Regions from separate parts of the Simplicispira sp. 125 genome, predicted to be linked through region 2. Evidence: predicted binding sites of a transcription regulator. Region 2 holds the regulator's gene; each other region holds the start of a gene.
What was found. The regulator LexA, encoded in region 2, represses DNA repair genes until DNA is damaged. The targets are predictions, from matches to a motif close to ACTGTATNNNNATACAGT.
Positions count from the first base shown of each region.

Region 1: a site for LexA is predicted at 2,809-2,826, ahead of C8D04_RS02790 (DNA topoisomerase IV subunit B). Genes of this name have one in related genera too.
Region 3: a site for LexA is predicted at 3,064-3,081, ahead of recA (recombinase RecA). Genes of this name have one in related genera too.

Region 1 is NZ_QEKM01000001.1:593,401-600,915, reverse strand. Features, by position in the region: gene parC (DNA topoisomerase IV subunit A) at 1-282, opposite strand, end outside; gene C8D04_RS02790 (DNA topoisomerase IV subunit B) at 790-2,775, opposite strand; gene C8D04_RS02785 (MFS transporter) at 2,913-4,130, shown strand; gene C8D04_RS18625 (hypothetical protein) at 4,133-4,291, shown strand; gene C8D04_RS02780 (class I SAM-dependent methyltransferase) at 4,334-4,912, shown strand; gene dapA (4-hydroxy-tetrahydrodipicolinate synthase) at 4,947-5,843, shown strand; gene bamC (outer membrane protein assembly factor BamC) at 5,875-6,960, shown strand; gene dctP (TRAP transporter substrate-binding protein DctP) at 7,201-7,515, opposite strand, start outside.
Region 2 is NZ_QEKM01000001.1:1,054,404-1,061,918, reverse strand. Features, by position in the region: gene C8D04_RS04860 (MotA/TolQ/ExbB proton channel family protein) at 1-281, shown strand, start outside; gene C8D04_RS04855 (biopolymer transporter ExbD) at 301-735, shown strand; gene lpxK (tetraacyldisaccharide 4'-kinase) at 754-1,797, shown strand; gene C8D04_RS04845 (Trm112 family protein) at 1,823-2,005, shown strand; gene kdsB (3-deoxy-manno-octulosonate cytidylyltransferase) at 2,002-2,802, shown strand; gene adk (adenylate kinase) at 2,962-3,618, shown strand; gene C8D04_RS04830 (asparaginase) at 3,707-4,675, opposite strand; gene lexA (transcriptional repressor LexA) at 4,758-5,432, shown strand; gene C8D04_RS04820 (hypothetical protein) at 5,557-5,961, shown strand; gene C8D04_RS04815 (D-2-hydroxyacid dehydrogenase family protein) at 6,056-7,063, shown strand; gene C8D04_RS04810 (branched-chain amino acid ABC transporter substrate-binding protein) at 7,136-7,515, opposite strand, start outside.
Region 3 is NZ_QEKM01000001.1:2,833,984-2,841,498, forward strand. Features, by position in the region: gene argC (N-acetyl-gamma-glutamyl-phosphate reductase) at 121-1,053, shown strand; gene recX (recombination regulator RecX) at 1,155-1,610, opposite strand; gene recA (recombinase RecA) at 1,860-3,002, opposite strand; gene C8D04_RS13250 (MarR family winged helix-turn-helix transcriptional regulator) at 3,145-3,642, shown strand; gene C8D04_RS13255 (response regulator transcription factor) at 3,699-4,373, shown strand; gene C8D04_RS13265 (sensor histidine kinase) at 4,616-6,070, shown strand; gene C8D04_RS13270 (SPOR domain-containing protein) at 6,093-6,803, opposite strand; gene C8D04_RS13275 (biotin--[acetyl-CoA-carboxylase] ligase) at 6,822-7,515, opposite strand, start outside.

The sequences.
Region 1 (7,515 bases), 460 kb from region 2:
GTGCGGGTGAAAACGCCCCAGCACATCGCCCACCACGCGGGCACTTTTGACCGGTTTGGGCGCGCTGCTGCGCGTGGGGCCGCTGTACGACAGGCCCATGCGGTCCATTGCATACAGAATGCGCCGCTGCACGGGCTTGAGGCCGTCGCACACATCGGGCAGCGCGCGGCCCTTGACGACAGAGAGCGCGTATTCGAGGTAGGCACGTTGGGCGTAGCTGCCCAGGCCCGGTTCGTCGGGGGTCTCGGACGCGGAAAAGGCAAGGCCGGGTTGCTCACTCATAGGTCAATCACTATCTTTTTCATAGCTACTAGCGCTTGATGTATAAGCGCTAGAGGCCAATTTTGCTTGAATTTTGGCGATACTAAATAAATCACTGCGATGGCGCGCGCCGTGCTTCGGGATGGGATGCAAGGCGCAAACCGCCGTCATAGCCATCGCTATGGCGAGGATTTGCAACGCAGCAGACCGCCCGAGGCACGGATGCGCGGCGCGTGAGGGACTTGTTCAGCATGGCCTTAGAACCTGTTCAACATCTTTTGGGAGATCGCATTGGAGTGCAATCGGGAGGAGTGGGTGCTTCGGATGCGCCGCATGGGCTCGTGCCCATGCAAGCAGCCGGGGCGTCCAATCGCCCGATTTCACTCCAACCCTTCGGGCAAGTGCCTTGCCGGGCGGTCTGCGGCGTTGCGGCGCTTGTTGATAGCCGGGCTATCAACTGCACACCGCGCCTTGCATCCCATCCCGGCAAGGTACTTGTGCGACTCCAAAAAGACATTGAACAGGTTCTTAAACATCGATCTCGACGCTGTCACCGTGCAGCTCCATCAACTCGCGCCGCGACCCCGCCTCGCCCTTGCCCATGAGCTTGGTGATGAGGCCTTCGGTGGCGGCAAAGTCCATGCTGCCCAGCTGCACCGGCAGCAGGCGACGGGTGTCGGGGTTGAGCGTGGTGTCCCACAGCTGCTCGGCGTTCATTTCACCCAAGCCTTTGAAGCGGCTGATCTGGCACTTGTCGCGCGCCACGCCGTCTTTTTCGGCCTTGTCGAGGATGGCTTGCAGCTCGCCGTCGTCCAGCGCGTACTGCTTGGCCGCCGGTTTTTTGCCGCGCGCGGGCACGTCCACACGAAACAGCGGCGGGCGTGCCACGTAGATGTGGCCGGTTTCGATGAGTTTAGGAAAGTGCCGGAAAAACAGCGTGAGCAGCAGCACCTGGATGTGCGAGCCGTCCACGTCGGCATCTGACAGGATGCACACCTTGCCGTAGCGCAGGCCCGACAAATCAGGCGAATCGTTGGGGCCGTGCGGGTCCACGCCAATCGCCACCGAGATGTCGTGGATTTCGTTGTTGGCAAACAGCCGGTCGCGCTCGACCTCCCAGGTGTTGAGCACCTTGCCACGCAGCGGCAGGATGGCCTGGCTTTCCTTGTCGCGGCCCATCTTGGCGCTGCCGCCGGCCGAGTCGCCCTCAACCAGAAACACTTCGTTGTGCGCCAGGTCGCGGCTTTCGCAATCGGTCAACTTGCCGGGCAGCACTGCCACCCCCGAGCCCTTGCGCTTTTCGACCTTCTGGCCTGCCTTCTGCCGCGTTTGCGCGGCCTTGATGGCCAGTTCGGCGAGTTTCTTGCCATATTCGACATGCTGGTTCAGCCACAGCTCGAGCGCCGGTCGCACAAAGCTCGACACCAGCCGCACCGCGTCGCGTGAGTTCAACCGCTCCTTGATCTGGCCCTGGAACTGCGGGTCCAGCACCTTGGCCGAGAGCACGTAGCTGGCGCGGGCGAACACGTCTTCGGGCAGCAGCTTGACGCCCTTGGGCAACAGGCTGTGCAGCTCGATGAAGCTTTTGACGGCGGTGAACAGACCATCACGCAGGCCGCTCTCGTGCGTGCCGCCCGCGCTGGTGGGGATGAGGTTGACATAGCTCTCGCGCACCGGCTGGCCGTCTTCGGTGAACGCCACGCACCAGGCCGCGCCCTCGCCTTCGGCAAAACTCTCGTGCCCGCCATCGGCAAAACCTTCGCCCTCGAACAGCGGGATCACCGGTTCGCCGTTCAGGGTCTGCTGCAGATAGTCGCGCAGGCCGCCCTTGTATTGCCAGGTCTGGGTGTCACGGGTTTTTTCGTTGACCAGCGAAACGCTCACGCCCGGCATCAGCACCGCCTTGCTGCGCAGCAGGTGCGTGAGCTCGTTCATGGGCAGGTGGCTGGACTCGAAATATTTGGCGTCGGGCCAGGCACGCACCGTGGTGCCCTGCTTGCGGTCGCCTTCGCCCTTGGGCTGCGTGGTCAGCGGCTCGATCACATCACCGGCCGAGAACACGAGGCGCGCGACCTGGCCTTCGCGGTAGCTCGTCGCTTCGAGCCGGGTGGAGAGCGCGTTGGTCACGCTCACACCCACACCATGCAGGCCGCCCGAGAAGCTGTAGGCGCCGCCCTTGCCTTTGTCGAACTTGCCGCCCGCGTGCAGGCGCGTGAAGACCAGCTCGATCACCGGCGCGTTTTCTTCCGGGTGCAGGCCAAACGGGATGCCTCGGCCATCGTCTTCCACGCTCACCGAGCCATCGGCGTGCAAGGTGACCTTGATCTTTTTGCCGTAGCCGGCCAGCGCTTCGTCGGCGGCGTTGTCCAGCACTTCCTGGATGACGTGCAAGGGGTTGTCGGTGCGGGTGTACATGCCCGGCCGCTGCTTGACGGGCTCCAGGCCCTTGAGCACGCGGATCGAGCCTTCGGAGTATTCGCTATTGGAGGAAACGGGAGAGGGTTTGGCTGCCATGGGGGCGGATTGTAGTGTGCTGCTGCGCAAACAGCTGGATGAATACACAGGCACAAGATCTGCAGCCCATGGTTTTTGCCGCGTACCGGTCACCCGTGTTCCGGCGCATTTTGGACAAAATCGCTACATTTATGCGTATGCATACGAATTCCCAAAAATTGTCCATGTTCCAGGTGCTGGCGTGCGGCGCAGCCATTGTCACGCTGTCCATGGGCATTCGCCACGGCTTTGGTCTGTGGCTGCAGCCCATCACGCAGGAGATGGGCTGGACACGCCAGTCTTTTGCACTGGCCATCGCCATCCAGAACCTGTCCTGGGGGTTGATCGGCATCTTTGTCGGCATGGTGGCCGACCGTTTTGGCGCCTTTCGCGTGCTCGTTGCCGGTGCCGTACTGTATGCCTTGGGCCTGGCGGGCATGGCCCTCTCGCCCACCCAGACGCTGTTTGCCCTGACCACGGGCGTGCTGATTGGCGCGGCGCAGGCGGGCACCACCTATGCCGTGATTTATGGCGTGCTGGGGCGGCAGATTGCCCCCGAGAAGCGCTCGTGGGCCATGGGCGTGGCGGCGGCGGCGGGATCGTTCGGCCAGTTCCTCATGGTGCCGGTGGAGGGCCTTCTGATTGCCAACCTGGGCTGGCAAACGGCGCTGCTGGCGCTCGCGTTGATGGTTTTACTGATCGCGCCGCTGGCCTATGGGCTGCGGGAACCGGGCTTTCAGGGCGCGGCACCTGCACATCGCCAGCAAAGTATTGGCGAGGCGCTGACCGAAGCGGTGCGCAACCCCAGCTTTTTGCTGCTGACAGCGGGCTATTTTGTCTGCGGCTTCCAGGTGGTGTTCATTGGCGTGCACATGCCCAGCTACCTCAAGGACCACGGCCTGTCCCCCCAGGTGGCCAGTTTTTCACTGGCGCTGATCGGGCTGTTCAACGTGTTTGGCACCTATATCGCGGGCACGCTCGGCCAGCGCATGCCGCGCCGCCATATCCTGGCCTTCATCTATTTTTCCCGCGCCGTGGTCATCACCATTTTCCTGTGGGTGCCCCTGTCGCCCACGTCGGTGTATGTGTTCTCTGCGATCATGGGTGCACTGTGGTTGTCCACGGTGCCGCCGACCAACGCCACGATTGCGCAGATTTTTGGTGTGCAGCACCTCTCCATGCTCGGCGGGCTGGTGTTCTTCAGCCACCAGATCGGCAGCTTCATGGGCGTGTGGCTGGGGGGTTATCTGTACGACCGCACGGGCAGCTACGATATCGTCTGGCAGATCGCCATTGGCTTGGGGTTATTGGCTGGGCTGGTGAACCTGCCGATCCGCGAACAGCCCCTTGAGCGCGGCGCACCACAACCGGCCTGACCATGTCGATCACCCCCAACACCCCCACATCTGCACAGCGCAAGCACCGCCGCTGGATGGCCTGGGCGCTGGCCGTGGTGGCGCTGCTGGCGGTGTTTGCGCTCTATAGCCAGCCGGAATTCATGGTGATGCTCGCCGACCAGGTGTGGGCCTGTTTTTAGACAAATTGGCCTCTGGCGCTTATGCAGCAAGCGCAACCAGCTATGAATATGAAAGCAACCTATTCCCCACCCGTTGCGCTGGACAACGCTTCTGAATGGGTGCGGCGCTGGTCACACCTGGTGCCGCCGCAGGCGCCCATGCTCGATGTGGCGTGCGGCCAGGGCCGCCACCTGCGCTGGTTCCACACCCTGGGTCATCCGGTGACCGGCATTGACAGCAACCCACAAGCCATCGACGCAGCGGCCTCCGTGGGTGAGGCGATTGCCGCCGACCTTGAAAGCGGCCCCTGGCCGCTGCCCGGGCGCCTGTTCGGCGCGGTCGTGGTCACCAACTACCTCTGGCGCCCACTGCTGCCCATGCTGGTGCAGAGCCTGGCCCCGGGCGGGGTGCTGCTGTACGAAACCTTTGCCTGCGGCAACGAAACCGTGGGCCGCCCCGCGCGGGCAGACTTTTTGCTGCAACCCGGGGAACTGCTCACGGCCTGCGCCAGTCTGCAGGTGGTGGCCTACGAAAACGGATTTCTCGACCCCCCCGCACGCTTCGTGCAACGCATTGCCGCCGTGCGTATGCCACCGAGCGGCGTTTCACCGGCACGCCATCCGCTGCGCGCGCACTCCTAGTTAGAATGCTCTTTTACCGTTTACCACTGCGGACATGACCTCTTCCACCGTCCCCCTCACCGGCAGCATCGTCGCCCTCGTCACCCCCATGCACGAGGACGGCAGCGTGGACTACCCTGCCCTGCGCAAACTGATCGACTGGCATATCGCAGAAGGCACCGACTGCATCGGCGTGGTGGGTACCACGGGCGAATCGCCCACGGTGGACGTCCAAGAGCACTGCGAGATCATCCGCGTCAGCGTCGAACAGGCGGCGGGCCGCGTACCGGTCATGGCCGGGTGCGGCGCGAACTCTACCAAAGAGGCCATCGAGCTGGCCCGCTTTGCCAAGGGCGTGGGCGCCGACAGCCAGCTCCAGGTAGTGCCCTACTACAACAAGCCCACCCAAGAGGGCCAGTACCAGCACTTCAAGGCCATTGCCGAGGCCACGGGCGACCTGCCCATCGTGCTCTACAACGTGCCCGGCCGCTCGGTCGCCGATATGCAGCACGACACCGTGCTGCGGCTGGCGCAGGTGCCCGGCATCATCGCCATCAAGGAAGCCACGGGCAACATCGAGCGCGCGCAGTGGTTGATCCGCGACCTGCCGAAGAGCTTTGCCGTGTATTCGGGCGACGATCCGACCGCTGTGGCCCTGATGCTCTGCGGCGGCCACGGCAACATCAGCGTAACGGCCAACGTAGCGCCGCGCCTGATGCACGAACTGTGTGTGGCTGCCATTGCAGGCAATGCCCGCCGCGCCATGGAAATCCAATTCCAGCTGATGCCCGTGCACAAGCACCTGTTCGTCGAAGCCAACCCCATTCCCGTCAAGTGGGCCATGGCCCGCATGGGCCTGTGCGGCGGCACCATGCGCCTGCCCATGACGCCACTGAGCCAGGGCAACGAGGCCGTGGTCGAAGGCGCACTGCGCTCCGCACGTCTGCTGTAACCAGCCCCCCGATACTCAAGAGGATTTCCGCGTGAACCAAACTGCACGACTGGGCCTGCTGGGCCTGACCATTGCCTTGTCCGCCTGCTCGGTGCTGGAAGGCGAGAAGATCGACTACAAGAGCGCCAGCAAGGGCTCTTCGCTGGAGGTTCCGCCCGATCTGACGCAGCTCTCGCGAGAAACCCGCTACGCCGTGCCTGGCGGCGTGGTTTCGGCCAATGCGCTGCAGGCGGGTCAGGCAACGCAGCCCTCCGGCCCGCAGACAGCGCTGGCGCAAATGGGGGATGTACGCATCGAGCGCAACGGCGACCAGCGCTGGCTGGTCATCAATCGCCCGGCCGACAAGCTCTGGGAACCGGTGCGCGAGTTCTGGCTGGAAAACGGTTTCACGCTCGCGCTGGACCAGTCCAAGCTCGGCATCATGGAAACCGACTGGGCCGAAAACCGCGCCAAGATTCCGCAAGACATCATCCGTAGCACGCTGGGCAAGGTGCTCGATTCGCTCTACTCCACGGGTGAGCGCGACAAGTTCCGCACACGCATGGAACGCGCTGCCGATGGCAGCACCGAAATCTATGTCAGCCACCGCGGCATGGTGGAAGTCTTCAACAGTGCCACCAAGGATTCCACCGTGTGGCAGCCGCGTGCGGCCGATCCGGAGCTGGAAACAGAATTCCTGCGCCGCATGATGGTCAAGCTGGGCGTGAGCAAGGAGCAAGCGGCAGCCGTAGCGACCGCCTCCGCACAGCGCCCGCCCGCCGCGCGCGTGGCGACCGTGGGCGATGTCCCTGTGGTGCAGATTGACGAGGGCTTTGACCGCGCCTGGCGCCGTGTCGGCCTGGCCCTGGACCGGACCGGCTTTACGGTGGAAGACCGTGATCGCAGCCAAGGCGTGTATTTCGTGCGTTATGTAGCCCCCAAGGACGACAAGAAAGAAAAGGGCTTCCTGGGCAAGCTGTTCAGCTCCGAGAAAACCGTTCCGCCACTCAAATACCGCATCGTTGTCCGCAGCCAGGGCGAGGCCACCACGGTGTCGGTCCTCAATGCCGCTGGCGCACCCGAAACCTCGGCCAACGCGTCGAGCATCGTGCGCGTGCTGGCAGACGATCTCAAATAATTCACCCCGAATACGGCCTGGCCGCGGCGGCCAGTGCCGTGATCAAACCGCTATGAAGTTTTGATGCCGCTCTCGCCACCCTGGCGACACCATGGCAGGAAAAGCCGCTGCAGACGTGCGGCATAAGACCGACACAGCAAGAAAAAACCAGCCGGTCAGCATCCATTGCAGGGCGAGAAGCCTGCAGATGCTGAACCGGCTGGTTGGTTCAAGCCAAGATGCTCCCGGCTCGTTCCGTGCTTAGAGCTTCTGGCGCTGCATGAAGCTGTCGAAGGTACCTTCGGCAAAGCGGAACCACAGCACCTGATCGCGCTGGAAGTTCAGATAGTCGGCGTGGATCTTCTTCCAGTCCGGATTTTTTTCATTGAGCTCGGCAAAAACTTCCTTGGCGGCTTTGTACGAAGCGTCCATGACCGACTGCGGGAACGGCAGCACCTTGGCCTTGGCCGCCACCAACTGCTTGAGGGCACCTGGATTGCGTGCGTCGTAACGCGCCTGTGTGGTCACATGCGCTTCGTGCGCAGCGGCCTGGACAATAGCCTTGTTCTCACTCGA
Region 2 (7,515 bases):
CCTCGGCTGCGCCCCTGCTGGGGCTGCTGGGCACCGTGGTCGGCATGATCGAAATTTTCGGCTCCCAGGCCAGCGCAGGCGGCGGCATGGGCAGCGGCAACCCGGCGCAGCTGGCGCATGGCATCTCGGTGGCGCTCTACAACACGGCGTTTGGCCTGATTGTGGCCATTCCATCGCTGATTTTCTGGCGCTACTTCCGGGGCCGGGTCGATGCCTACCTGCTCACGCTGGAGTTGGCCTCCGAGCAGTTCGTGCGGCACCTGCTGCGCCTCAGAAAGTGACCCCCAAGGCCTACCGCCCATGAACTTTCGTCCCCGCGCCAAGGAAGAACCCGAGATCAATCTGATCCCGTTCATCGACGTGCTGCTGGTCATCCTCATCTTTCTGATGCTGACGACCACGTACAGCAAGTTCACTGAACTGCAACTCACCCTGCCCGTGGCCGACGCGGACCAGCAGCGCGACCACCCCAAGGAGGTGATCGTGGCCGTGGCCGCCGATGGCCGCTATGCCGTTAACAAGACGGGCATTGAAGGCAAAAGCGTGGATGTGCTGGCCAGCGCCATGCAAGGCGCCGCCAAGGCCGGACCCGGCAGCATCGTCATCATCAGTGCCGACGCCACCGCGCCCCACCAGTCCGTGGTGACGGTCATGGAGGCCGCACGCCGCGTGGGCCTGACGCAAATCACCTTCGCGACCCAGTCGTCCGCCCGCGCGGGCGCTGGCAAGCCCTGACGCAGCGCGGCTGCTGCCATGCCGCAGCCCCCACTCTCTCCCTCTTCTAATCTGGCGCCTGGATCGGTGCTGCAGCGTGCCTGGCGCCAGCGTGGATGGCTCGCATGGCTGCTGTGGCCCCTGTCGCTGCTGATGGGCCTGGCCGTGGCGCTGCGCCGCATGCTCTACCGGGCCCGCGTACTGCGGGCCGAGCACCCGGGCGTGCCCGTGGTGGTGGTGGGCAATGTGGTGGCAGGCGGCGCGGGCAAGACGCCCGTGGTCATGGCCGTGGTGCGCCACCTGCAGGCGCAGGGCTGGCACCCGGGCGTGGTCTCACGGGGCTACGGGCGCAGCACGCAAGATTGCCGCATGGCATATGCCAGCAGTCCCGCCCGCGAGGTCGGCGACGAACCAGCATTGATCGCCCGCCAATGTGCTGTGCCCGTGGCCGTGGCAGCGCAGCGCATTGCTGCGGTGCAGCTGATCTTGGCGCAGCACCCGGACACCGATGTCATCGTCTGCGATGACGGGCTGCAGCACTTGGCGCTGGCGCGAGACATTGAAATTTGTGTTTTTAACGACCTGGGCACGGGCAACGGGTTCCTTTTGCCCGCAGGCCCGCTGCGCGAATCCTGGCCTCGCCCGGTCGATCTGGTGGTGCATGCCGGGTCCGCCGTGGCTGACAGTGGCGCGCCAGCGTTTGCACTGCAGCGCTCACTGGCCGACTTTGCGCTGCGTGCCGACGGACAGCGTGTCCCCCTGGCCGACCTGCACCAACAGCCGCTGCTGGCCGTGGCAGGCATTGCCAGGCCCCAGGATTTTTTTACCATGCTGCAATCTCTGGGGTTGCCGTTGGCGCAAATGCAGGGGCTGCCAGATCACTCTAATTTTGATAGCTGGAACCGCCCAAAGGATAAGCCTTACACGCTTATTTGCACTGAAAAAGACGCCGTTAAATTATGGCAATACCACCCCGATGCGCTGGCGGTACCGCTGCGTACAGCCATCGATGACGGCTTCTTTATCGCCCTCGATGCCCTGCTAGCCCGTGCCAGGGCTCGCTCGCTATCATCACCTTCCTGATTTTCTTTCTTCCGATTGCGCCGCCATGGACACCAAATTACTTGAACTGCTGGTCTGCCCCGTCACCAAGGGGCCCCTCACCTACGACCGGGAACGCCAGGAACTGGTTTCACGCAGCGCACGCCTGGCCTACCCGGTGCGCGACGGCATCCCCGTGCTGCTCGAACCCGAGGCGCGTACGTTGAGCGACGAGGAACTCGAACAATGAACACTGCAGCCGGCTTCACCGTACTGATTCCGGCACGCATGGCATCGAGCCGCCTGCCCGACAAGCCCCTGGCCGAGATCGGCGGGTTGCCCATGGTGGTGCAGGTGGCCCGGCGCGCGGCGCAAAGCGCGGCCCTGCGCACGGTGGTAGCGGCGGACGATGCACGCATCCTCGACGCCTGCCAGCGCCATGGTGTTGAGGCGGTGGCCACCCGCGCCGACCATCCCAGCGGCAGCGACCGTCTGGCCGAAGCCTGCGCGTTGCTGGGCTTGCAGGGCGACGACGTGGTTGTCAACGTGCAGGGCGACGAGCCTCTGATCGACCCACAGCTCATCAACGCGGTCGCCGCACTGCTCGCAGCCCACCCGCAAGCCAGCATGGGCACGGCAGCGCATCGCATCGAAACCTTGACCGACCTGACCAATCCCAACGCAGTGAAGGTTGTGCTGGACGCTCAGGGGCTGGCCCATTACTTCAGCCGCGCGCCCATCCCGTATGCACGCGACCATGCCGACACCGCCTGGTGGCAAGGTGCTGCCGTGCAGGCACACCCCAACGTGACTGCTCTGGCAGGGTTTGCTCCGCTACGCCATATCGGCATTTACAGCTACCGCGCAGGTTTTCTGCGCCAATTTCCCACGCTGTCGCAAGCACCCACCGAAGCCGTCGAGGCGCTGGAGCAACTGCGCGCCCTGTGGCATGGCCACCGCATTGCCGTGCACGTCACCGCAACAGCACCCGGCCCGGGCGTGGATACCCCACAAGACCTGGCACGGGTGCGCGCACTGCTGGGCTGAGCACATGCGCCGCCTGCGCGCAGCCGCTCCATCGTGTGTAAGCCAGAGCGAAAGTTGCGCATGCTATCCTTGCCCTCCAAAAAAACACCGCATCCGGGCCGGGCGTAAGCACGCCTGCGACCTGCTGTGCAGCCAGATTCACATAGCGAGAGGATTTCCATGAAACTGATTCTGTTGGGCGCACCAGGCGCCGGCAAAGGTACGCAGGCCACCTTCATCTGCCAGAAGTACGGTATCCCGCAAATCTCCACGGGTGACATGCTGCGCGCTGCCGTCAAGGCGGGCACGCCGTTGGGCCTGAAGGCCAAAGCGGTCATGGAGTCGGGTGGGCTGGTCAGCGACGACCTCATCATCGGCCTGGTCAAGGAACGCATTGCCGAGCCTGATTGCGCCAAGGGCTTCCTGTTCGATGGCTTCCCGCGCACCATACCGCAGGCCGACGCCATGAAGGAAGCCGGAGTCAAGCTGGACTACGTGCTGGAGATCGATGTGCCCTTTGACGCCATCATCGAACGCATGAGTGGCCGCCGCTCGCACCCCGGCAGCGGTCGCACCTACCACGTCAAGTTCAATCCGCCCAAGGTGGCAGGCAAGGACGACGCAACGGGCGAGGATCTGATCCAGCGCGACGACGACAAGGAAGAAACTGTGAAGAAGCGCCTGGAGGTCTACAGCGCCCAGACACGCCCTCTCGTCGATTACTACTCAGGCTGGGCGACCCAGGACCCCGCCAACGCCCCCCAATACCGCGCCATCAGCGGTACCGGCAGCGTGGAAGAAATCACCGCCCGCGCAATGGCCGCACTGGCAGGCTGAGCGCCATTCCTGTAGGCCCGCACGCGAGCCCCAGCACAACGCCCCGCATGCGGGGCGTTGGCGTTTCTGGGCTTCAACCCATCGGCAATCAGGCCGGAACGCCGCCGCCGAGCAGTTCCAGCATCAGAGATACGCGGGCCTTTACCGGACTGAGCCCATGGCCCAGTGGCAAAGAAGCCCCGGCACGCGGCAGCACCTGACCCTCGGTACAGCGCGTTGTCACACGCACGGCTACGCCCGCGGCCTGCGCATGTTCCAGCGCGGCCTGCAAGTTATGGTGCAGGCTGCCATTTCCAGTGGCGGCGACTACCAAGCCCTGCACGCCGTCGCCCACCAGAGCGTCCACCGTGGCACCACGGGCGCCAGCGTAATTCATGACGATCTCTACACGCGGCCAAGGCGCACCGTTAGCTATCTTTTCAAGAGCTGATTGCGCCCATCCCATAAGCGCTACAGGCCTATTTTGTGCCCATCGCACATGCCCTTCCTCGATCCAGCCCAGAGGGCCTGTTTCGTCGGAACCAAACGCATCCACCCGGTAGGGATGGACTTTTCGCACCTGTCGCGCACCATGTACCACCCCAGCGCACACGGCCAGTACGCCGCAGGCTCCCGGCGCCGTGGCCACGGCCATGGCATCCAGCAGGTTTTGCGGCCCGTCTGGAGCCATAGCGGTGGCGGGGCGCATAGCACAGGTCAGCACCACCGGCTTAGCGGCATCCAGCACCGAGTGCAGAAACCAAGCCGTCTCTTCCAGGGTATCCGTGCCGTGGGTGATCACGATGGCGCGCACCGTTTCGTCGGCCAGATAGCGGCGGCACCGGATCGCGAGGTCAGCCCAGACCGAAAACTCCATGTCCTTGCTATCGATCTGCGCGACCTGCTCCACCTGCAGCGGCCCCTGGGCCGCCTGCACCAGTCCGGGCACAGCCTCCAGCAGTTCCTGCACATCCACCTGTCCCGCCACATACCCAATGTTGTCACCCGCTACAGACGCTTTGCCTGCGATGGTTCCGCCTGTGCCCAAAACAACGATTTTTCCTGCGCTCACTTGCATCCCCTGAAAAACTGGTTAAAAATACAGCTACTGGATTAAAAAACAGTTTCAATCCTTTTTCTCGTCCTTTGTGGAACCTGCCATGCTCAACGTCCCCAAACTCACGGCCCGCCAGCAGCAGATTCTGGATCTGATCCAAACTGCCATTTCGCGCACCGGCGCCCCCCCCACACGCGCCGAAATCGCCACCGAACTGGGTTTCAAATCGGCCAACGCCGCTGAAGAACACCTCCAGGCCTTGGCGCGCAAGGGTGTGATCGAACTGGTCAGCGGCACTTCGCGCGGCATTCGCTTGTGCGGCGAGACGGTGCGCTCCATCAATGCCGCTCGCGGCACACAATACAGCCTGCCTATTCCCGGCCTGTCACAACTCATGCTGCCCCTGGTAGGTCGGGTAGCCGCTGGCTCGCCCATTCTCGCGCAGGAACATGTGGAACAGACCTATTGTGTTGAAGACAGCCTGTTCCAGCACAAGCCTGACTACCTGCTCAAAGTACGCGGCATGTCGATGCGCGACATTGGCATCATGGATGGGGACTTGCTGGCCGTGAAAATTGCACATGAGGCGCGCAACGGCCAGATCGTCGTGGCCCGCTTGGGCGACGATGTCACGGTCAAGCGCCTGCGGCGTACGGCCCACGCCATCGAATTGCTGCCAGAGAATCCCGATTACCCAGTCATCGTCGTCGAACCCGGCGAGCCTTTTGCCATCGAAGGGCTCGCTGTCGGCCTGATCCGCAACACCATGCTCATGTAGCAGCGTACGCACCGCCGCAGGTGGCGGGCGTTTGGCAGGCCTCCATTCATGCCTGCCAGCCCTGCTGGCGGTGCATTTTTCGCAATCCTGCCTGTGTTCAACCTCTGACCTCTGGAGTTTTCACATGGGAATTGCCCTGCTGGCTGCGGCCACCCTCACCCATCCTTTGACGGCCTTGCACCGCTGGTGGAGTACCCGGCGCAACACGCCAGGCCTGCAAAACCCCACGCTCAGTAATGCGCAGCAACCGCTGCACCCACTGCTGCCTTCGCACACTTCCGCAAGCCCCGTCAGACTGCAACATCAGGGCCTGAATGAGTCTTTGCGCCACAGCACCATCGCAGTGCGCAAGGCCCACAAACCCTCAGCACGCCCTCTGCGCCCCCTGCCTCGCACCAGCGACGCCCATGCGCCCTTGCGCGTGCTGCGCAGCCACACCAGCGCCTGCGGGCGCATGGCAATTTCCGGGCGTATGGCCGATGTATGCGCTGAACTTGACCGACTGGCCGCCAGCGAGAACCAGCACTAACGCCCGCCCATTCCTGCTCCGCGTGCTTTGACCCCGGAGCAGCCTTACGTGTTGTTGCCGGCGAACCGCCATGGAGCCAAGGCACAATGGCGGGATGAATATCGTGATCCTCGATGATTACCAGGATGCCGTGCGCAAGCTCCACTGCGCCACACGCTTGGACGCTTATTCCGCCAAGGTCTATACCAATACCGTCAAAGGCTTGGGGCAGCTGTCGGTGCGCTTGAAAGATGCCGACGTGATCGTGCTGGTGCGTGAGCGCACGCATATTTCACGACAGTTGATCGAGAAACTCCCCCGTCTGAAACTGATCGCTCAGACTGGCAAGGTCGGCAGCCATATCGATGTGGGCGCCTGCACCGAACGCGGCATTGCCGTGGCCGAGGGTGTGGGTTCCCCGGTGGCGCCTGCTGAACTGACCTGGGCACTCACCATGGCGGCCATGCGGCGGCTTCCCCAGTACATAGCCAACCTCAAACATGGAGCCTGGCAGCAATCGGGCCTGAAGGCGGCAGGAATGCCACCCAATTTCGGTGTTGGCAACGTATTGCGCGGCAAAACTTTGGGCATCTGGGGATATGGCCGCATCGGCCAGCTCGTCGCCAGTTACGGCAAGGCTTTTGGTATGAATGTGCGCATCTGGGGAAGCGATGGATCGCGCGTCCAGGCACTGACGGATGGGTACCAGGTCGCTTCCACCTGTCACGAATTTTTTGCGCAATGCGACGTGATTTCATTGCACTTGCGCCTGACCGATGAAACCCGGGGAGTCGTTACACTGGAAACCCTCTCGTGTATGAAGCCCACGTCCCTGCTGGTCAATACGTCGCGCGCCGAACTCATCGAACCCGATGCCCTGATCGCCGCACTCAACCGTGGGCGCCCCGGTATGGCTGCGGTCGATGTTTTCGAGAGCGAGCCTATTTTGCAAGGCCATGCCTTGCTGCGCCTGGAGAACTGCATCTGCACACCGCATATTGGGTATGTCGAGCAGGAGAGCTATGAGCTGTATTTCGGTGCAGCTTTCGATAACGTGGTGAATTTCATTAAAGGTACACCCACAAATATCGTGAACCCTGGCGCACTACAGGTCAGGCGCTGAAATAAAAAAGGCTTCCCAAAGGAAGCCTTTTTTGCGTGCACTGGCCTAAACCAGCGCAAACCTGACCACGGATCAGTTCAATGCAGTCTTCTTGCCGTCAACATACTTGTACAGCGTGATGGCAGGGTTCTTCATTTCGCCATTGGATTCAAAGGCAATATTGGCGGTCACGCCCTTAAAATTGGACTTCGCAAGTTCAGGCGTGTAAACCTTGGGATCCACAGAGTCGGCGCGTTTCATAGCGTCAACCAGCAGCGTGGTGGCATCGTAGGTGTAGGGGCTGTAAACCTGGAACTGACCTGGGTACTTGGCATCGTAGCGCTTCTTCCACTCTACACCGCCAGGCATCTTGGCCAACGATGCGCCGCCTTCAGCGCAAATCACGTTGGTCAGGGTTTTAGCGCCTGCAGCCAACTTGGCGATTTCTGAAGTGCACACACCGTCACCACCGA
Region 3 (7,515 bases), 1.8 Mb from region 2:
CGCGCCTTCTCCAGGAGCCTGCCGGACTTGGAAATCGTCGGCTGCGAATCGCTTTCGACGCCCCAAGCCCGACAGACTCCTAGCGCCTTTTGCACCACGCCTTTCCTGCAGGAGCACCCCATGTCCAAAGTCTTCATCGACGGCGAAGCCGGCACCACAGGCCTGCAAATCCGTGAGCGCCTGCAAGGCATGGCGCAGGTCACGCTTTTGAGTATTGCCCCCGAACTGCGCAAGGACCCCGCCGCCAAGCGCGCCCTGGTCAGCGAGGCCGACCTGGTGGTGCTGTGCCTGCACGACGACGCCGCACGCGATACCGTGGCCCTGGTGGACGACATCGAGAAAACCACGGGCCGCACCATCAAGGTGATCGACGCCAGCACCGCGCACCGCACGGCACCCGGCTGGGTGTTTGGGTTTCCTGAACTGTGCGCGGGCCAGCTCGACGCTGTGCGCACAGCCTCCCGTGTCAGCAACCCCGGTTGCTACGCCACGGGCGCCATTGCGCTGCTGCGCCCGCTGGTCGATGCAGGCCTGGTGCCCCCCGATTTTCCGGTGGCACTGCCTTCCATCTCGGGCTACTCGGGCGGAGGCCGCCCCATGATCGAAGCCTACGAGGCCGGCAATGCGCCGCCCTACGAAGCCTACGCGCTGGGCCTGGCACACAAGCACATCCCGGAAATCCTGCACTACACGGGCATGACGCGGCGCCCGATTTTCATCCCGGCCGTGGGCAATTTTGCCCAGGGCATGCTGGTGCAACTACCGCTGCACCTGGACATGCTGCCCGGTGCACCCCAGGCGGCCGACCTGCACGACGCACTGGCCGCCCACTACGCCCGTACCAATGCACCCGAGCAATGGGTGAAGGTGCTTGCACCCACCGAAGACCTCAAGCTGGCCGCCGATACGCTGGCCAACACCAACCAGCTCGAACTGCGCGTGTTCGCCAACGAGGCCTACCGCCAAGCTGTACTGGTGGCGCGGCTGGACAACCTGGGCAAGGGTGCCAGCGGCGCAGCAGTGCAAAACCTCAAATTGATGCTGGGGATCTGATTCCCAATCGAAGCCCGCGAGTGCACTTCAATATTGATAGCTGCTCGCGCTTAATAGGTAAGCGTTAAAGGCCTAAAACACTCTATTTTTTAAGCGTGGCTTTAGGCGTCTTCGTCCGGTGCGCCCTGCACCGCCCGGCGCACCACGGCGGCCGAGAACCCGCGTCCCAGCAAAAACCGCATTTGCCGCGCGCGGCCTGCGGCATCGGGGGCTGGCTGGCCAAACTTGCGCTGCCAGACGGCCTGCGCACGCGCGAATTCGGTGCCCTGCAACTGCTCCAGCGCCTGCGCCACGGTGTCTGCATCCAGCCCCTTGGATTGCAGCTCCTGCCGGATGCGTTGGTCGCCCAGGCGCCCCGCGCGCCGGTGCACCAGCGATGCAGCCACCCGCTCCGCGCTGATGAAACCCTTGGCCTGCAGGTCGTCGAGCACGCGCTCGATCTCACCGGGCTCCTGCGCGTGCGGTGCCAACTTGCGCAGCAATTCCGCCCGGGAATGCTCGCGCGCCGCCAAATAGCGCAGCGCGCGGCCTTTCAGGGAGATCGGCGGTGCAGCCATGCAACCTAGAAACAGCAGTTGGATGCGCCCGCCGGTGCCGTGATCTGGGAGCCAGGCAAGACGAGACGACGCGGCGGGCTCCTGCCCGCAAGGAGGAACAACGCCGCATGGCGCCCTGAGCGCGGTGCTGGCGAGTGCATAGCGCTTTCACCCATCAGGTGAACACCATCGAAGCCATCAACGGTCGATTTCATGCGGCTTAGCAAGAGAGACAAAGCGGTCAACTGCCGTTTCTAGGTTCAAGGCAACTCAGTCGGCCTTGGCTTCGGCCTTGCGGGCACGGCCTGCGGGGGCAGGCACCACACCGTCGGTAGCGTCAGAGGCTTCTGCGGCCGCAGAGGGCGCAGCGACCGGCAAGGCGGCAGGCAGCAGTGCGATGCCCAGGCTCTCGCGCACCTTGTTCTCGATCTCATGGGCCAACGCCCGGTTTTCGCGCAGGAACTCGCGTGCATTGTCGCGGCCCTGGCCGATTTTTTCACCGTTGTAGGCATACCAGGCGCCGGATTTTTCCACGATGCGCGCCGTCACCCCCATGTCGATGATTTCACCCTCGCGCGAAATGCCTTCACCAAACAGGATGTCGAACTCGGCGGTTTTGAATGGTGGCGAGACCTTGTTCTTCACCACCTTGACGCGGGTTTCGTTGCCAATGGCTTCCTCGCCCTTCTTGATGGTGCCGGTGCGGCGGATGTCCAGGCGCACCGAAGCGTAGAACTTGAGCGCGTTGCCGCCAGTGGTGGTTTCAGGGCTACCGAACATGACGCCGATCTTCATGCGGATCTGGTTGATGAAGATGACCATGCAGTTGGTCTTCTTGATGGTCGAGGTGAGCTTGCGCAGCGCCTGGCTCATCAGGCGCGCCTGCAGACCGGGCAGGCTGTCACCCATATCGCCCTCGATTTCAGCCTTGGGCGTGAGCGCGGCCACCGAGTCAATGACGATCAGATCGACCGCACCCGAACGCACCAGGCTGTCCACGATTTCGAGCGCCTGCTCGCCGGTGTCGGGCTGCGAAATGAGCAGGTCTTGCAGGTTGACGCCCAGCTTTTGTGCGTACTGGATGTCGAGCGCATGCTCGGCATCGACGAACGCGCACTGGCCGCCCTGTTTTTGCATTTCGGCGATGACCTGCAGCGTGAGCGTGGTTTTGCCCGAGGACTCAGGCCCATAAATTTCGACGACGCGGCCGCGCGGCAGACCGCCCACACCCAACGCCACATCGAGACCCAGCGAGCCGGTGGACACCACCTGGATGTCCTCGATCACCTCGCCTTCGCCCAGGCGCATGATGGTGCCTTTGCCAAACTGCTTCTCGATCTGGGCCAGCGCGGCGGCCAGGGCTTTGGCTTTTTCGCCATCGGGGGGCATGCTGCGGCTGATGGGTGCGTTCATGGAAATCTCCTTGGAGGTCAACAGGTTAGAAGAGACCGCTCACCGTTTCAACAACAAATGAACTGGATGCTTGAACAGTAGTCTACCAAGCCATTGGTAGAAATCATCAGATTATTTGGTCAGTTTGCCTTACCATATAACAATGCCTCTGCAAGCCACCTCCCCCGCCCACGACCACTGGCGCCAGACACACCTGGGCCGCTTGATGGGGGACGCGCTGCGCCGCTTCGATGCGCGGGTGCTGCAGCTGATGGCGCGCAATGTGGAGGTACCACTGGCCCTGTCCAACCTGGCCGCGCGCGACCAGGTGAGCGCGGCCCACGTGCACATCACGCGGCACCTGTCGCTGCACGGCGACCGGCTGGTCGACCTGGCCGAGCGCGCAGGCATGTCCAAGCAGTCCATGGGCGCACTGGTGGACCAGTGCGAAGCCTGGGGACTGGTGCGCCGCGCAGCCGACCCGCACGATGCACGTGCACGCCGTGTGCACTTCACTGCCACAGGGCTGGCATGGCTGGAGGCTTTTCGCAGCGCACTGGCCCAGGCCGAAGCGGAGCTGCGCGCCGAGGTGGGCGCTGAAGTGGCTGCGGTGGTGTCCATTGGGCTGGAAACCTACGCCAGCGGCAGCAATCCTCTTTGAACCGCACACAGCGCTCGGCAGGCTCCTAAAATCAGACGCATTACAAGGAGACAAGCATGCGCATCCTCATTGCCGAAGACGACCAGGTGCTGGCCGATGGCCTTTTGCGCACACTGCGCAGTTCGGGCGCCGTGGTGGACCATGTGGCCAGCGGCAGCGAGGCCGATGCGGCACTCCTGACCAACAACGAATTCGACCTGCTCATCCTGGACCTGGGCCTGCCGCGCATGCACGGGCTGGAAGTGCTCAAGCGCTTGCGCAGCCGAGGCTCGGCCTTGCCGGTGCTGATTCTCACGGCGTCTGACAGCGTGGAAGAGCGCGTTCAGGGGCTGGACCTGGGCGCCGACGACTACATGGCAAAGCCTTTCTCACTGCAGGAACTGGAAGCGCGGGTGCGCGCATTGGCGCGGCGAGGCATGGGTGGTGCCACTTCGACCATCAAGCACGGCCCGCTGGTGTACGACCAATCGGGCCGCGTGGCCACCATTGACGGCAAGATGGTGGAGCTGTCAGCCCGCGAGCTGGGCTTGCTCGAAGTGCTGCTGCAGCGCGCCGGGCGCCTGGTCAGCAAGGACCAGTTGGTCGAGCGCTTGTGCGAATGGGGCGAAGAAGTGAGCAACAACGCCATCGAGGTGTACATCCACCGCCTGCGCAAGAAGATCGAGAAGGGCCCAATCCGCATCGCCACGGTGCGTGGCCTGGGTTACTGCCTGGAAAAAATTCCCGGCTAGGGTAGGGAACTCCCCCCTGTGTCGCTGCGCTCCTTCCCCCCTCTCTCGCCTCGCTGCACGCTGCGGGAGGGGAGACGCCGCCAGCGCGGCGGGGCGGCCCTTGCGCGGCGGCCGCTGGCCTGGGCCGTGCCAGTTTCTTGCGGCACCGATGGAGCGGCATCGCTTGCTCCTAATTTAATAGCTTTTAGCGCTTTCCCACATTGCGTTAAAGCCACTTTTTATTCAAAAACAGGGCCACGATCTTGAAGATCTTCCAGCGCGAGCAGCGCTCCCTGTTCGGCGAGATCCTGGACTGGATGCTCACCCCGCTGCTGCTGCTGTGGCCGGTGAGCCTGGCGCTGACCTGGCTGGTAGCGCAGGGCATTGCCAACAAGCCTTTCGACCGCGCGCTGGAATACAACGCCCATGCGTTGGCACAGCTGGTGTCGGTGCACAAGGGCAAGCCCCAGTTCAACCTGCCCCAGCCCGCGAGCGAAATCCTGCGCGCCGACGACTCTGACACGGTGTACTACCAGGTCACCGGGCCGCACAACGAACTGCTTTCGGGCGAACGCGAACTGCCGCTGCCGACCGAGGACGAAGCCCCCACCATCGGAGAGGTGCGCCTGCGCGACGCCGAGCTGCGCGGACTGGAAATCCGCATGGCCTATATCTGGGTGCGCCTGCCACTCGAAGGCGCCCCGCTGGCCCTGGTGCAGGTGGCCGAAACACGCGAAAAGCGCAGTGTGCTGGCCACCGAAATTATCAAGGGCGTGATGGTGCCCCAGTTCGTCATCCTGCCGCTGGCCGTGCTACTGGTCTGGCTGGCGCTGGCGCGCGGCATCAAGCCGCTGCACCAGCTGGAAGAACGCATCCGGGCGCGCAGCCCCGACGACCTGTCCCCGCTGGACCATAAAACCGTGCCGCTAGAGGTCGCACCGCTGGTCTCGTCCGTGAACGACCTGCTGACGCGCCTGAACGATTCGCTGGCCACGCAAAAGCGCTTTCTGGCCGACGCCGCGCACCAGCTCAAGACCCCGCTGGCGGGCTTGCGCATGCAGGCCGACCTGGCGCAGCGCGAAGGCACCAGCACCGAGGAGCTCAAACGGTCGCTGCTGCAGATCGGGCGCTCGAGCATCCGCGCCACGCACACCGTCAACCAGTTGCTGGCGTTGGCGCGGGCCGAAAGCAGCGGCGCGCAGATCGCCTTCACACCCTGCGACCTGGCGCGCCTGACCATGGACGTGGTGCGCGACTCGGTGCCGCGTGCGCTGGACAAGGGCACCGACCTGGGCTACGACGGCGCCCAGCCCGGCGCGCCGGGCGTGTGGGTGCAGGGTAACCCCACGCTGCTCAAGGAGCTGGTGCGCAACCTGGTGGACAACGCCATCAACTACACCCCGTCGAGCAGCGACAAACCCGGCATCATCACCGCGCGCGTGCTGGCCGACACCTTTGGCCGCGTGCTGCTGCTGCAGGTCGAAGACTCGGGGCCTGGCGTGCCCGAATCCGAGCGCGAACTGGTCTTTCAGCCCTTTTACCGCGCACTGGGCACCGATGCCGATGGCTCGGGCCTGGGCCTGCCCATCGTGCTGGAGATCGCTCGCCAGCACAGCGCCGAAATCATGCTGGAAGAAGCCCACCCCGGCCAGCAGCCCCCGGGCCTTCGGTTCACGCTGCGGTTTCCGGCACTCGATATGCCCCCAAACCAGGGCTAACAGCCCCAAAACGACCGCCCGCTCAGGAGCAGGGCCGCAGCGCCTTGCCGGCCATGGGCGTGCGCAGCGCTTCGACACGGGCGCGCAGGGCGCTGTCGGCGGCGGGCAGGCGCAGCGTGTAGCCGGGGGCATCGTTGCGCTCCTGCACCACACGGGCGGTGCGCACGCCCTTGGCGGTCAGGTTGCTCAGGCCGCGCTGCGCGGCCTCTTCGGTCGAAAAGCGCCCGAGCGACAGGCCGGGCTCCAGCGATGCGCTGCCCGGGCGGTCGTAGGGAATGTTCATTTCGCGCAGCTCGGCGCGCTTTTTGGCCAGCGCATCGGCATCCGCAAAGCGGCCCATGTAGACCATCCAGCGGCCAGCGATGGTGGTGCGTTCCAGCGTCCACGAGCCCTGGGGCAGGCTGGCGGCGGCGCGGCGCAAGGCGGCGGCCTGCTCTTCGTCGAACACCCCCGCCTGCAGGCATTCGCCTGCAGGAGCTGCGGCCACAGGCGCTTCGACGGGGGCTGGCGCCGGGGCGGATGTAGGCTCCTGCGCCGCAGCAGCGGGAGCAACCGCCGGAGCCGATGTCTTGCTGCCCACCACGCGCAGCGCCTCGGGGCGAATTTGCTCTGCGAGGCGCTGCGGCTCAGACTGCGAGACCGGGGCCAGCCCCCATTCCAGTAGCAGGCCCTGCGACCAGGCGTAGTACGCCGCGTTGGCTAGCAGCAGGACGAGCACAAAAAAACGCAGCATGGGTGGTGTGTGAAATGGTCAGGGCACGCTGGCGGCCACGGGCCGCACGCTGATGTCGGAACTGGTCACGGGCAGCATGCCGCCCGCAGTATGCACGAGCAAGGCACCATCGTCGCCCACGCCGTGTGCGGTGCCGCTGGTGCCGTCACTCAACTGCACGCTGCGCCCCTGCAACACATCGCGCAGCGCAAAGCGCGGCTGCATGGGCGCAAAACCATAGGCGGCGAACAACTGCAGCATGCCCACCAGGGGTGGCGCAATGCGCAGCAAGGCGGTGGGGGCATCGAGCTGGGCATCCACCTCCTGCAGGCAGCCGGGCGGCAGCGACATGCCTTGGGCATGCTGCGGGCGCACGTTCAGGCCCACGCCCACCACCACGTAGCGGCCGGGCGCGGTGTGCGCCGGGGTGGCGGCCTGCGGGACCACAAAGCTGGCCGTCTCCACCAGAATACCGCCCAGCTTGCGGTCGCCCTGCGCACCGCCCAGCCACAGGTCGTTGGGCCATTTCAGGCCAATGCGCGGCAGGGCACTGCCGGGCAGCGGCAGCGCGGGCTGCAGGCTTTCGGCCACGCTCACGCCCACGGCGAGCGAAAGGCCCGACCAATCGACCGGCGCCAGCGGCAGGCCCAGCGAAAAAGTGAGTGAATCACCGCGCACGCTGTGCCAGTCGCGGCCCAGGCGCCCGCGCCCGGCGGTTTGCTGCTCGGCCACC